Regions from separate parts of the Tumebacillus algifaecis genome, predicted to be linked through region 2. Evidence: riboswitches for the same ligand, from Rfam matches in the RefSeq annotation. Region 2 holds a riboswitch; the other holds the start of a gene.

Region 1 (7,428 bases), 1.3 Mb from region 2:
GAACTGCTGGACAGCGGCACGGCCAAATATGAATTGAGCTTGACCGTGGTCGAGACGGAAGCGGGCTTGACCGCTGTGCTCGAATACAACACCGAGTTGTTCGCAGCAGATACTATCGAGCGGATGGCAGGCCACTTTATGACCTTGCTCGAAGACATCGTCGAGCGCCCAGATGCCTCGCTGTCCGACTTGCAGATGATCACAGCGGCAGAAGAGACGCAGCTACTTCGCGAATGGACCGAAATCCAAGCTGCGCCTGCCGAAGCGAAATGCTTCCATCAACTGTTCGAAGCGCAGGCCGCTCGCACGCCGAATGCGGAGGCGGTGGTCGCAGGCAATGAGCGATTGACCTATCGTGAACTGGATGAGCGCGCCAACCAATTGGCGCATTACCTGCAAAAGCAAGGAGTCGTACCGGAATCGCTCGTCGCGCTGTGCGTGGAGCGGACTTCTTGGATGGTCGTCGCCGTGCTCGGCGTGTTGAAAGCTGGTGGTGCTTACGTGCCGATCGACCCGACCTATCCGCCAGATCGGATCGCGACGATGCTTGGCGTCTGCAACCCGCCGCTTCTGCTGACCGACCAACAGACAGCGTGGCAGACCGACGCTCGCGTCTTGCAGATCGACGATGTGCAAAGCGAGATGGCTGACGAACCGATCATGCCGCCGTCAAGCTCCGTGTTGCCGCACAACCTGGCCTATATCATCTTCACCTCGGGTACGACTGGCGTACCAAAAGGTGTGATGATTCAACATGACACCTTGCAGACGGTCAGTGAAAGTTGGCTCCACAAGTTTGGCATGGAGGCATATCGCCCGCGCAATCTGCAAGTGGCGTCGATGTCCTTTGACGTCTTTGTCTGTGACATGATACTTTCGCTGCTCTCAGGCGGCGCTCTGGTGATCTGCTCCAATGAAACGCGGATGGATCTGGCGGGCATGTACCGCATGATCCAAGACGAGCAGATCGATCTGCTCAACGCTACGCCAGGCGTGGTCGTGCCGCTGATGGACTACATTTGGCAGAACCATCTACCGCTTGGCGAACTCAAACTGGTGCTGGTCGGCTCCGATGCTTTTGCATCATCCGACTACGTGACCTTGCTGGATCGTTTTGGCGATCAAGTGCGCATTGCGAACTGCTATGGCATCACCGAGACGACGATCGACTCCAGCAATTTCGAAGTGAAAAAAGGGGAGTACGATCCGCGGTGGGCAGGCATTGTGCCGATTGGCCGTCCGATCGCCAACACGCGGATGTACATTTTGGACAGCAAGATGAACCCGCAGCCGATCGGCATCACAGGTGAGTTGTACATCGGCGGCACGGGCGTTGGACGCGGCTACTACAATCGTCCAGATGCGACGGAAGAACGCTTCCTGCCGAATCCGTTCGTGCCGGGAGAACGCCTCTATCGAACGGGCGACCTTGCGCGCTGGCTGCCCGACCGCATCGTGCAATATCTCGGCCGCATCGACCATCAAGTCAAACTGCGCGGCTACCGCATCGAGCTGAGTGAAATCGAAGCGGTCTGCAACGAGCATCCGCTGGTGGCTCAATCGGTGGTACAAGTCTTTGAGAACGAACTGGCCGCATATTATACGGGTGATGAAGTGTCGGTAGCCGAACTGCGCGCTTTCCTCAAAGAGCGCTTGCCCGCCTTCATGGTGCCAGGGTATTTCATGCATCTCGACCAACTGCCGCTCTCTGTGAACGGCAAGATCGAGCGCAAAGCTTTGCCGATACCGGAGCGGGGCGATCGAGAAGTGGAATACGTGGCACCGCGCACTCCGACCGAAGAGCGCATCGCGGCGATCTGGTCAGAGCTGTTACAGCTGGAGCAAATTTCGGTCCACGACAACTTCTTCCACATCGGGGGTCATTCGTTGCTCGCCACCCAGCTCGTCTCTGCGTTGCAAAGTCAGTTGCTTGTCAATCTGAACCTGCGCGACCTGTTTGACAAAACGACGATCGCAGAACTTGCGCTTCTGGTCGATACAGCAGACAAGATCGAGGTCGAAGAAACGGTGATCAAACGCCGTGAACGGGTCTCCACTCCGAAAAAGAAATAAATTTGCGACAAATTAGAAAACCCAGTATATCCTACTGGGTTTTCTTGTTCTAAAATAGAGCTATCGAAAGGGGGAACCGCAATGACAACCAACAGTTTTATGACTCATCTAGAATGCTCAAAATGCGGCGTCATCCACGATGCGGATCACCTGCAGCAACTATGCAAAGAATGTGCAGCTCCGCTGCTGGTCCGCTATGATCTGCAAGCGGCAGCATCCAACTTGAAAAAAGAAGACTTGCTACGCCGCCCGGCCAACCTCTGGCGCTACAAAGAGCTGCTCCCGGTGCGCGATGAGCAGAACATCGTTTCGTTTGGTGAAGGCATGACACCGATCTTCACGGCGCCGCGCGCAGGTGAGAAAGCGGGCGTGCCGCATTTGTATATCAAAGACGAGGGCATTCTGCCGACCGGCACGTTCAAAGCGCGCGGTGCGGCGGTTGGCGTTTCCAAAGCCAAAGAGCTCGGCGTGCAGGCGCTCGCGATGCCGACCAACGGCAACGCTGGCGGTGCTTGGGCTCTGTATTCGGCCCGCGCGGGCATCGAAGCATACATCGTGATGCCCCAAGACGCACCGACGATCACCCGCAACGAAACGGCGATCTCCGGGGCGCACCTCTATCTCGTCAATGGCGTCATTTCTGACGCTGGAAAAATTGTCGGCAAAGCGGTCCCCGAGCGCGGTTGGTTTGACGCTTCGACACTCAAGGAGCCGTACCGCATCGAAGGTAAAAAGACGATGGGCTATGAGATCGCTGAGCAGTTCGACTGGGAAGTCCCAGACGTGATTTTATACCCGACTGGCGGTGGCGTCGGCCTGATCGCCATTTACAAAGCGCTAAAAGAATTGCAAGCGATGGGCTGGATTGGCGAGAAGATGCCGCGTCTCGTCTCTGTACAAGCCAGCGGTTGCGCACCGATCGTCAAAGCGTGGCAAGAGGGCAAGCAGGAATCGGAATTCTGGAAAGACTCAGCGACTGTCGCTTTTGGCGTCAATGTGCCCAAAGCGCTCGGTGACTTCCTCGTCCTCGAAGCGGTTTACAACACGGACGGCTGTGCGATCGCGATCGACGATGCTGACACGTTGCGCGCACAGCAGATCTTAGCTGAGCTGGACGGCGCGTTCATCTGTCCTGAAGGCGCTGCGCTCTATGCGGCGGTCGAACAGTTGAAAGCGCAAGGCTGGCTGAGCGGGGAAGAAAAAGTGCTCCTGCTCAACACCGGAGCGGGGCTCAAATATCCCAACACCGTGCAGGTCAACCCGCCGCTGCTTCAACCGGGCGATGAGTTGCCGCACAACTAGCAAGCATGACTAGCAAGCACAACTAGCAAGCACAACTAGCAAGCACAACTGGCAAGCACAACTAGCAAGCACAACTAGCAAGCACAACTAGCAAGCACAACTAGCAAGCACAACTAGCAAGCACAACTAGCAAGCATGACTAGCAAGCATGACTAGCAAGCATGACTAGCAAGCATGACTAGCAAGCATGACTAGCAAGCATGACTAGCAAGCATGACTAGCAAGCATGACTAGCAAGCATGACTAGCAAGCATGACTAGCAAGCATGACTAGCAAGAGATAAAAAGCCTGCCGCTATCATCAGCGGCAGGCTTTTTATCTCTTGCTAGATTCGAATGTCGATCATTTGCCCGCGGGTCGGGTCGAGTGAAGCCAATTGATTGACGATCTGCAACTGCGCTGGGGCGCCCGCTTGCGACAGACCCATCGACATCGCTTGCTTCAAAGCCCACAGGTTGACCGCCTGTGCCACGCTGGAAACTTCCATTGCAAACACCTCCATCACTTCCAGTATACCCCATTCTATCTCTACGCTCTAGCAGACTTTGCTAGGCAGGAAGTAGTTGGACGAGCGCAGAACAAAAGAAGTAAGAAGGGCAGAACGAGAGGAGTGACTTACATGCTGACAGCACTTGCACCGGACTTGCAACGCCTGATCGAAGCGGGGCGCGGCACGTATGGCGTGTCGATCTATCATCTCGAATCGCAAAGCGAATTTTCCTATCAGCAGGACGAATCGTTTTACGCGGCGAGCATCATCAAGGTGCCGATCATGGCAGCTGTGTTCGATCAAGCGAGCAAAGGCAATTTGAGTTTTTCAGAAAAAATCACTTTGCGTGCAGAAGATAAGGTGACCGGATCGGGACTTTTACAAAATCTCAGCCCCGGTTTGGAGTTGTCGATCTACGACTACACCGTGCTGATGATTATCGACAGCGACAATACGGCGACCAACATTCTGATCGACCGCATCGGAACGCAGGCCATCCAAGCAGCGATGCAGGAATGGGGTCTTGAGGGCAGCGGTTTTTATAACAAAATATCGGTGATCCCAGCGAAGATCGAGAACTTCAACCAAATCACACCGCGCGACATGACACACCTGTTAAAACAAATCGCAGACGGCAAAGTGGTGTCCTGGCGCGCCTGCGCCGAGATGGTTCAGATCATGAAACAGCAAAAATACAACGAAGGGCTGCCCAGTCTGCTCCCGAAACAGGATGGCCCGGTAGGTGTTTTGCCATTGTGGGAATGTGCCCACAAGACCGGATGGATCAATGGCACCGATCACGACATGGGGCTGCTTTATTTCCCGCGCAATACGTTCGCCGTCTCCGTGTTTGGCAAAAACATCACCGACCGCAAAGACGCACACAGCTTGATGGGACAGATCGGCCAGCTTCTTTACGAGCGGAGCGCACTGAGCCAGGCTTGATCGCTATACTTTCCGAGGAGCCGCAAATTGCGATAGCTCGTCCTCAGCGTCATGGGTCGGCGTGTAAGTCGTGTAAGACCATTCGTCAGGAGCACGACTAGCAAGTTCTGATTATAGGAACAGCAGATTTCGAAGCGGGATCGACCGATTCCTTCAACAAATGCAAACGAGAGCGTCATGGACCGACAAGCGGTCAGGCGCTCTTTTCATTTTGAGGTGTTTACAGAAAGCGAGACGTCGGCAGTGCTTGTCATCGCGGAGTGCATCAAGTTCGCTCCTGTACAGGAATTGGTGGGCGAGACTCTGACTGCATTTCATTTCGCTTTCTTCGCTTGACAGTCTTGACAGTCTTGACAGTCTTGACAGTCTTGACAGTCTTGACAGTCTTGACAGTCTTGACAGTCTTGACAGTCTTGACAGTCTTGACAGTCTTGACAGTCCGTCAAGAGAGTGACCGTGCCGGAGTGATCGCGACGCTCCACCCAATTTTCGGAGCCAGTTCATTCTCGCTTTGCAGGATGGGTGCTTCCTTATGATTAATGATTGCATGTGCGCTTTGGGACTCAGACCATCCCGGCGGTTACTCAATTAAACGTCCAGACATGAAACTTTGTACGATTCAATGTTGCTTGTGAAGTTATTTAAGTCTAGTGATTTGATTGAAATCTGACAATTTGTATGCTAGACTTTCTTTGTTGAGAATTGGCCGAATCTGATATGTTTCAGTACGGGGGAGATTTTTGCTTTTTGGGGTGAACCGCCTTAGGGCGGAGGGTTGCTCTCGACCCGAACCCGTCAACTAACCTCGGAGGCCCTACGGGAGGTTACATATTCTTATGAAGCGTTTTGTACATACTCTGCTTTTGGCAGCACTCGTCACTGTATCACCACTTGCGGTCACAGATGCATTCGCAGCGCAGGCACCGTATGGAAATTCGATGTTGCAGGTCGGTTCGAACGGTGCGGAGGTGACCAAGCTCCAGCAAGATCTGCGCTTGCTCGGGTTTTTCAACTATCCGGAAAACACAGGCTACTACGGTGAGGTCACAGCAACGGCGGTCAAAAAGTTTCAAGCTGCAAACGAATTGGAGCAAAACGGAAAAGTTGGCGCGACGACAGGCCCGTTGATCGAAGCCCAAGCGTTAAAACTGCGTCCGGCCACTCCAAAAGCGGTGGACACCGCGATGAAATATGTGGGCGTTCCTTATCTTTGGGCGGGCAACACCCCGAGCGGTTTTGACTGCTCCGGATTTGTCTCCTATGTGATGGGGCAGTCCGGTTTGCACTTGCCGCGCATTGCGGCCGACATGTATGCGGGCGGCACGCCGAGCGCAACGCCACAGTCTGGCGATCTGGTCTTCTTCTCCACCTATGGGCCAGGTGCCACACACGTTGGCATCTATCTCGGCAACGGCCAGTTCATCTCTGCCACTTCTTCGCATGGGGTCAAAGTAGATTCGCTGCACGGCGGTTACTGGGGCGATCGCTATATCGGAGCGCGTTCCTATCTCAAGTAACAGATCATTGTTGTAGGTGATCATTAAGCAAGATTTACCAAAGATGTTGAAAAAGGATTTGTTGTTCTTTTGTCTAATACAATGAGTACAACAGTATAGAAACATACGAAAAAACCTCTGTCCTTCCCTCGAGCCGGGAGCAGAGGTTTTTTCATCGAAATCTCGGTTTATTGGCAGAATCTTCTCTTCTGTGATATTCTCTACAGGTGGATGGAATGCTACTACAACGGGATTCCCTTTTGAGGTGAAAACAAGAATGTTAAAACAACTGATTCCCGATCTCTATGTAGAGTCGGTTTTTCACATTGATCTTGACGAGCTGGCAGCGCGCGGCGTGAAAGGCATCATCACCGATCTTGACAACACGCTGGTGGGCTGGGATCAGCCAGACGCCACGCCCAAGTTGATCGAGTGGTTGGACCATGTTCGCGACACGTACGGCATCAAAGTCTGCGTGGTGTCGAACAACAAGAACCATCGCGTCGAGCAGTTCTCCAAACCGCTGAACATCCCCTTTATCGGACGAGCTCGAAAGCCCAAGCGGGCTCCTTTTCTGCGCGCGCTTGACGTGCTGAACACAAAGCGTGAAGAGACGGTCGTCATCGGGGATCAATTATTTACCGACGTGCTCGGAGGCAATCGGATGAACATGTACACGATTCTCGTCGTGCCGGTTGCAGAAAAAGAATGGGTCGGCACCAAAGTGCTGCGCATGATGGAACGCGTGGCGCTTTCGATTTTGCGCCGCCGCGGAATGATTCCTTGGGAGTGAAAAAGAAATGTCAGAATTTGATCTGATTTGTACCGGTTGCGGCATCAGCATTCAAACAGAGGAAAAAGACAAGCCGGGCTATGCACCGCTCAACTCGGTGATCGAACGTGAATATCCGGTCTGTCAGCGCTGTTATCGTATCAAGCACTATAGCGATGTAGCACCTGTCACCCTCGACAATGAAGGGTTTCAAAAGATTCTCCGCGACATTGGCAAGCGTCCGGCGCTCGTCGTCAAGGTGGTCGATCTGTTCGATTTCGCCGGTTCCTGGGTGAAAGAGATCAACAAATACGTCGGGAAAAACCCGATCATTCTCGTCGCCAACAAAG
Region 2 (7,428 bases):
AAACAACAGTTTCATCCGAATCCTCCTTGTTCCGTTCGCATCTGTTTCCCTCTCAGTATAGCCGCGCACTGGCTAGCCATGCAAATGAAAATGCCCCACCACAAGCAACAGCGCCGCGCCGAGCAACGACCCTCCCGCCGTGATCAGCTTCGAAGAATGCCACGCTTCCGGCCACAAGTCCCGCGCCACCACATAGCCCATCGCCCCCGCCGCAAAGGCCATCGACATGCTGATCAGCTGCGGTGACACTTCGAACAACAGCATGCCAAGCAGCGTCCCAAGCGGTGTGAACAGCGCCGCCAGCGTGATGATCCCGATGATCTTCTTCCCCGGTATCCCCGCCATGCGCAGCGGTACCGCAATCGACATCCCCTCTGGCAGATTGTGCAGCCCGATCGCCAGCGCAAGCAACATCCCGAGCTCCGGATGCAAGACATCGCCAGCTCCGATCGCCAATCCCTCCGGAATGTCATGCAAAGCGGTGACCACCGCAATAAACCACCCTAGCCGCAGATAGTGAAACGACGCCCCAGTCCCCAACGGTGACCTGCGCAGCACGGCCGTCACGGCGCGGCGCATCACCATCATGAAGAGCCAGCCGGCCGTCACCCCATACAGCACCGCTGTCGTCCCACCGCCCGAAAAAGATGCCGGAATCAGATCGGCACACACCACCGCCAACATGATCCCCGCCGCCAACGCCAGAAAGAAAGCCAACCCGTGCCGCGTCAGCTTGCCGATGCGCAGCACTACCAGTCCGCCAAACGTCGTCGCCAGTCCCGACACCAGACTGATCAGCAAAATATGGGTCATCAGCGTCCCCCTCCCTTCGTCCGCTCACAGCAAGAACTTGATGCCAAACGCCACCAGGACAGCCCCGCCGATCGCCTCGCCATACTCGCCGAACAGATGGGACGCTTTACTGCCTAGCGACAGCCCCGTCGCCGCCATCAGCGCGCCACAGATGCCAAACAACAGCACGGCGATCAATACGTTTGCCCCGAGCGTTCCAAGCGAGAAGCCGACCGACAGCGAATCGATGCTCACCGACAGCGCAAACAACACCAGACCAAGTCCTGTCGTCCGCGAATCACCACGCATCGCGCCGCTCTCTTCCTGTCCTTTCATCGAATTCCACACCATATGTACGCCAAGTCCGATCAGAAGCAGTGCGCCGATCCATTGGGTCACCTCACCGACCGCTTTGGCCAGATACAAGCCTGCCACCATGCCGAGCAGCGGCATCAAGACATGGAAGAGGCCGATCACAAGCGAAATCCGTGCGATCTCCCGTCGAGTCAACCGCAACATGCCCATCCCAAGCCCGAGCGAGAATGCATCCATGCCAAGCGCAAGCGCCATGATCAAAAGGGTCGCCACCTCACCCCACTGAAAACTGGTCATCAAAACGACAGTTCCTCCCCCCGGTTGTCCCTTCCGTTCATGTGTATGCGCCTTGTCCTACGAACTGAACCGCTTGTGGACATGGCAAAGCCCTGGCTCAGCAACCCAAGCCAGGGCTATTAACACTTGAAACGAACTACCAGAACAGCCCGCCGCCAAACGGTCGAACTCCGAATGGACGCGCGATGCCGGCGCCAAAACCGCCTCCGAGACCTGCACCGAACCCGACCCTCGGTCCAAATCCGATCCCTGGCCCAAATCCAATCCCCGGTCCAAATCCACCGCCAAAACCTGCGCCGACTCCAACCCCAACTCCAACACCCACTCCGACACCAGCACCGACACCGACACCACCTAGCCCGCCGTACGGATAGAACCCGCCGCCAAAGAACACATGCTCCACATCCAAGCCCTTGCTGTTCTTTTTGGGAAGCGCCCGCAACGTCACACCTTTCGCGTCCGCTTTCTCGACGATGCCGACATGTGCACCTTTTTCCGTATAAAGAGTTACCGTTTTACCGATCAACTTTTCAAACTGTCGCTGCATACTTTCACCTCCGACTCTGTTGAGTGAACCTCTACCGATGCCATATCCTATGCCCTACAGGCAGTTCCCGTGTGGACAAATCCCCTCGTCTAATACCCCAAAATAAAAAAAGACCCGAGCTTTATCGACAAGCTCCGGTCTTTTGAAGATAGTGCTCGTATCCCAACCACTACGCCCCACGTACCTTGGCCTCACCGTTCAACACGCGAAACGAATCGCGGTTCCAGCGGCGAACACCGACCACACGGTCGGCCCCCAATGCTCGGTAGGCGCGCATAAAACTGAGATTTTGCGCGACGACAACAACTTTGCCAACGCCAGCCTTTTTCAGCGCTTGCACGATCAACGCGCTTTCCAGCCACGCGCCTTCGAAAACGACCGCCGTATCAAACTCGCGAATCCGCGCATCGCTGACCACATCCTGCTTATGCGGACCGACTTTGATCACAGGCGCATCAATCTTCTGAACGCGCAGAAAGTGGGCCGTTTGCGCACAAAAATCCAAAAACGCGCAATCCAGTCCCATGCTGTGTAACGATTGAATGAACGGAACGGCCGATTCATCCATAGTGACGATCAGACAACGGTTCACACTTCTCACCCTCTTCTCGCATCGGCTTACGAAGTTAGCTGTCGGGTTCGGGTGGCAAGAGAGATCATGTTCACCCTTTCTGCATTAAGCAGATTTCACCCCGTATTGATTGGGTCCTCCGCTTCCGGATCGAGCCGGAATTCAGCCTTAGATCTATTTCAGTTGTCTCTTCCTATTATACACGATCCACTGGAGAAAGATGAAACGGAGAGGAGCCCTTTTTTCAGGTCCCTCTCCGCCGTATTGCGTTCTTATGCGTAAATAACTCGATGGCTCGCCGCTTTACGCAATCGATTCATCACAGCAAGCCCCACCCCAGTCTCCGGAAATACTTCCGAATAGATCAGATCGGCACCTGCGTGATCGAACTGCCGAATCGCATCATAGAGGCCGGACGCCACTGTGGATAGATCGTCGCGCCGTCCACAAGCGATCACCACATCGGCTGTGAATAACTCGGCCCGCTCCGCCGTGGTCAGTACCCCTACGCGGTACCCCGCCTGTCTCGCCTTGGCCACCCGCTCTGCGATCTCCGCTTGATCTCGCGGCCCTTCGACCAGCCACATCTCGCCTTTGGGCGCATAGTGCGTGTACTTCACGCCTGGCGACTTCGGCGTGCCGACCCCACTTTGCAGCACAGGATCGACCAACACTTCCCCGAGCAACTCGACCAGCATCTCGCGCGTCACACCGCCGGGGCGCAAGATCATCGGCACCTCTCCGGAAAAATCGAGCACGGTCGATTCGACGCCAACGCCTGCCGCACCGCCATCCACGATGCCTGCGATGCGTCCGTTCAAATCTTCGAGCACATGATCGGCCAGCGTCGGGCTTGGACGGCCCGAGCGGTTCGCGCTCGGCGCCGCTAAGGGCGCACCTGCCGCATCGATCAACTGCAGCGCCGTCACATGGTCGGGCATGCGAATGCCCACCGTATCAAGCCCAGCCGTCACATTGCGCGGCACGCTGTCCACACAAGGCAGCACCAACGTGAGCGGCCCTGGCCAAAACCGATCCATGCACAACTTCGCTCCGAGCGGCACAGTTCGGGCCAACTTCTCCACATCGCTCTTGTGTGCAATGTGGACAATCAGTGGATTGTCGGCCGGTCTGCCTTTCGCCGCAAAAATTTTATCCACAGCAGCAGCGTCCCATGCATTCGCACCTAGCCCATACACGGTCTCCGTCGGAAAACCGACCACCTCTCCCTGCCGCAATAGCTCTGCTGCCACCGCGATGTCCTGTTCGGTTGTACCTAAGCGTTTCGTCTCCATCTGCACCCGTCCCTGTTCGTTTTCGTGTGTCCTTAGTATAGCAAAAGAACAGGAAAAAACATGAATCATTTTGTCGAAAAAAATAGGAACGTATATTCCTATTTATTCACACTATCCACATGGTGTTGTGGATAACTTGTGGATGTATAGTTTTTTACCAAACAGACGACGTCCTGCTGACTGTACGCCAGGAAGTGTGGGCTCTGGGCTACAGCATGTGGCACCCGTTCTCTCTCGATTGTGGAAAACCCGATGTGGATAAACAGGGGGACAGTTGTGGATTGTGTGAGTAAGTAGAGCTGTTCGATCTCCATCGTCTCCACATAGGCCACAAACAGCCGCAACAGCTCCGCACCGAGCTGCGCCGTGCCCGGCCCGTTCTTGATGACGAGCGAGCGCATCAGGCCATACTTCCCGGCCACGATTTCCAGCCCAATCGTGCCGATCGCCGTCTTGTGCCCTCCCTCCTCTTCCTGTTCGATCAGCAAAAAACGATCCACAGCTTGATCCACACCCTGTGCATGCAGCCCTGCCTCCAGCAACAAGCGTTGAATACTCGTTCGATCGGCTTGGCTTGCCTTCCGAATCACGATGCTCATCTCGTCCCCACGCCCTCTCTCGCATTTTGCTCTATCTCTATGCGCCACGACGTGCAGATATGCTAGATTGGGCACAAATAAACCCGCACCTAAGCGTCATAATCGCGTCAGGTACGGGCTTGTTCGATTCACACGATGCACCGAGGGGATGCGGTGTGAGATATTTTGTGAACTTAAGCGAAAAATCCGCCGATGCTGTCGGTGAAACCGTCCCACCAAGCGGACAGTTTGTCAAAGAAAGCGGAGCGCACTTCCACTTCCTGCTCCTCGCCCGCCGCGTCTTTTAGCGCTACCGTCGTGATCGCCGCAGTTTCCATGTCTTTCGCCTGAACCGCATCGCCGTTGCTCAGATCAACAAAGCACAGCGGCGGGAACAGCACGCACCACCAGTTTTGACCTTGTGCTTCCCCGATCTGAATGCGCAGCGCCTCATACTCGCCTGCCGGATACACTTCGGAGCCGTACATCTTGGTCGGAAACGGCACGCGGCCAAAGTCGGTCACCGCTTGGTACGAGTAGCCTTGTGCCTCGATCACGCGCTGGGCGATCTCATTCATCTGCGGCACGGCGAGACGAATCGCTTCATGCGCCGCTTCTGCCGTCTGCAAACCTGCTACTTCTTGTGCGATCGCCGCGATGATCTGGTCGCGGATGTCGCGCTTCAACTGCTGATCCTCCGGCTTGTCGCTGTTCGCAATGATGCGCAGGCGGATCGCGTCGCCCGGAATGGACTGCCCTTGCTGAAGCTGTACACCTTGTTGTTGCTCTTCTGGAACCAGCACCGCTTCTGTCGCGACCGCCTGCCCGTTCATCGGCGCCATCAGCATCCCCGTCCCGAGCATCGCCGCCAGCAGCAGGGCGACGACCACGCGCTTGTTCACTTTCTGCACCGCTTCACGAATCTTTGCCACCCAGTTCATCATCTCTCGCATCCCCCTCGTACTCTCTTATGCTACGAGTATGGACAGAAGTTTGCGAGTCTAAACCTAGCAAATGCGAATCTAGCAAAAAAATAAGAGATTAGCGTTTTCGCCGTCCACTCTTCACGATGCCAAAGGCGATGGCGTAACAGACGACCGCGCCGCCCCAGCCGATCAGCGGCGCATGCTCCACAACGCCGCGTCCAAACGTGATGAACAGCCCACATAAAACTCCTAGAAAGATGAACAGCAACATCCACTTTTTATAGCTCGGCATCGTTCCTTCACTCTCCCCGTTTGCCCCAGATCACGCGCCCAATGCCCTGCCAGTCCGGCACGATGCCCGTCTCACCCACAGGGAGCACCGCACGAATCATCTGCTCGACAGCCTGATCCTGATTGATTCCCACTTCATAGGCCACCAAAGCTGGCCCTTGCTCGGGCCACAACGCAGGCAGGGCCGAGCAGATCACGCGATAGGGATACAATCCGTCTTCTCCACCGTCCAGCGCCAAGCGAGGCTCATGGTCGCGCACTTCCACATCGAGCGTCTCACAGTCGGCCGTCGGGATGTACGGCGGATTGGAAACCACGATGTCAGGCCGCAGCCCCCGTTCAATCAGCGGTGTGACCAGATCCCCTTGCAAAAATTCGACCCGATCGGCCACGCCCAAATTTTCTGCGTTGCGCCGCGCCATCGCCAGCGCATCCGGCGAAATATCGACGGTGACGACCTGAGCGGCTGGCCATTCCAACGCCAAGGTCAGGGCGATCGCCCCGCTTCCCGTCCCGATGTCCACGATCAACGGCGCATCGATCGACCCTTTTTCCTGCAAGATGCGCTCGATCAACAGCTCCGTCTCTGGCCTCGGGATCAACACATCCCCCGAGACGAAAAAGGGTCGCCCATAAAACTCTTGCACCCCCGTCAAATGCTGAAGGGGCACTTGCTCGCCCCGCTTTTGCACGACCGAGGCAAATGCCTCCCGCGCCTCAACTGGAAAAGCGTCCTGAAGGCGGACGAGCATCTTCGTGCGGTCGATCCCCAAAACATGCTGCAACAGCACTTCCGCATTGAACTGCGGGGAGCGAACGCCCTTTTCTTCAAAGAAACGGGAAGCCCACAACAGGGCTTCCCGAATCGTTTCATGCGTCCCGTGAGACATTATTCTTCCTCATTTTGCGCTTTCAGCGCATCGGTGCGTTCGACGGTGATCAGCGTGTTGATGATCTCGTCGAGGTCGCCTGCGAGGATGTAGTCCAATTTGTGCAGCGTAAGCCCGATGCGGTGGTCGGTCACGCGCGATTGCGGGAAGTTGTAGGTGCGGATGCGCTCGGAGCGGTCGCCAGTGCCGACTGCCGATTTACGAGCGGACGCTGCCGCTTCCTGCTGTTTTTTCAGCTCGATTTCAAACAGGCGCGCACGCAGAACTTTCATCGCGCGATCCTTGTTCTTGATCTGCGATTTCTCGTCCTGACAAGAGACGGACACTCCGGTCGGAACGTGGGTGATCCGCACGGCCGACTGCGTGGTGTTAACCGACTGGCCGCCCGGACCGGACGAGCAGAACGTATCGATGCGCAGGTCTTTGTCGTGGATTTCCACTTCTACATCTTCCGCTTCTGGCAACACGGCGACCGTCGCGGTCGAAGTATGAATCCGGCCACCCGAATCGGTCGAAGGAACCCGTTGCACGCGATGTGCGCCCGATTCGAATTTCAGCTTGGAATAGGCACCTTTGCCGATGATCTGGAACACGACTTCGCGGAAGCCGCCAAGCTCGGTGTAGCTCGATTCGACCGTCTCCGTCTTCCAGCCTTGACGCTCTGCATAGGAGGTGTACATCTTGAACAGGTCGCCTGCAAACAGCGCCGCTTCGTCGCCACCTGCCGCACCGCGGATCTCGACGATAACGTTTTTCTCATCGAGCGGGTCTTTCGGAAGCAAGAGAATGGTCAGACGGTCTTTGAGATCAGCTTCGCGATCGACCAGTTCGTCGATCTCCATCTTGACCAGTTCGCGCATCTCGTCATCCAACTTCTCAGCGAGCATGCCTTTAGCATCGGTCAAGCCTTGCACAACTTCTTTGTA

Evidence for each region. Region 2 has a riboswitch for cyclic di-AMP ahead of CIG75_RS01835 (NAD-binding protein). Riboswitches for the same ligand answer to the same signal wherever they lie in the genome.
Region 1: it holds a riboswitch for cyclic di-AMP, as region 2 does, so the genes downstream of both, CIG75_RS07030 (C40 family peptidase) here and CIG75_RS01835 (NAD-binding protein) in region 2, are expected to answer to the same signal.

The regions. Positions count from the first base shown of each region.
Region 1 is NZ_CP022657.1:1,612,780-1,620,207, forward strand. Features, by position in the region: gene CIG75_RS07015 (hybrid non-ribosomal peptide synthetase/type I polyketide synthase) at 1-2,073, shown strand, start outside; gene CIG75_RS07020 (threonine synthase) at 2,155-3,375, shown strand; gene CIG75_RS20635 (hypothetical protein) at 3,701-3,862, opposite strand; gene CIG75_RS07025 (serine hydrolase) at 3,995-4,810, shown strand; cyclic di-AMP (ydaO/yuaA leader) riboswitch at 5,505-5,638, shown strand; gene CIG75_RS07030 (C40 family peptidase) at 5,647-6,327, shown strand; gene CIG75_RS07035 (YqeG family HAD IIIA-type phosphatase) at 6,584-7,099, shown strand; gene yqeH (ribosome biogenesis GTPase YqeH) at 7,107-7,428, shown strand, end outside.
Region 2 is NZ_CP022657.1:359,062-366,489, reverse strand. Features, by position in the region: gene CIG75_RS01855 (low molecular weight protein arginine phosphatase) at 1-15, opposite strand, end outside; gene CIG75_RS01850 (ZIP family metal transporter) at 73-813, opposite strand; gene CIG75_RS01845 (manganese efflux pump MntP) at 838-1,404, opposite strand; gene CIG75_RS20975 (hypothetical protein) at 1,541-1,951, opposite strand; gene CIG75_RS01835 (NAD-binding protein) at 2,121-2,543, opposite strand; cyclic di-AMP (ydaO/yuaA leader) riboswitch at 2,552-2,700, opposite strand; gene CIG75_RS01830 (L-threonylcarbamoyladenylate synthase) at 2,795-3,817, opposite strand; gene CIG75_RS01825 (GNAT family N-acetyltransferase) at 3,916-4,416, opposite strand; gene spoIIR (stage II sporulation protein R) at 4,590-5,339, opposite strand; gene CIG75_RS20540 (hypothetical protein) at 5,437-5,613, opposite strand; gene prmC (peptide chain release factor N(5)-glutamine methyltransferase) at 5,621-6,502, opposite strand; gene prfA (peptide chain release factor 1) at 6,502-7,428, opposite strand, start outside.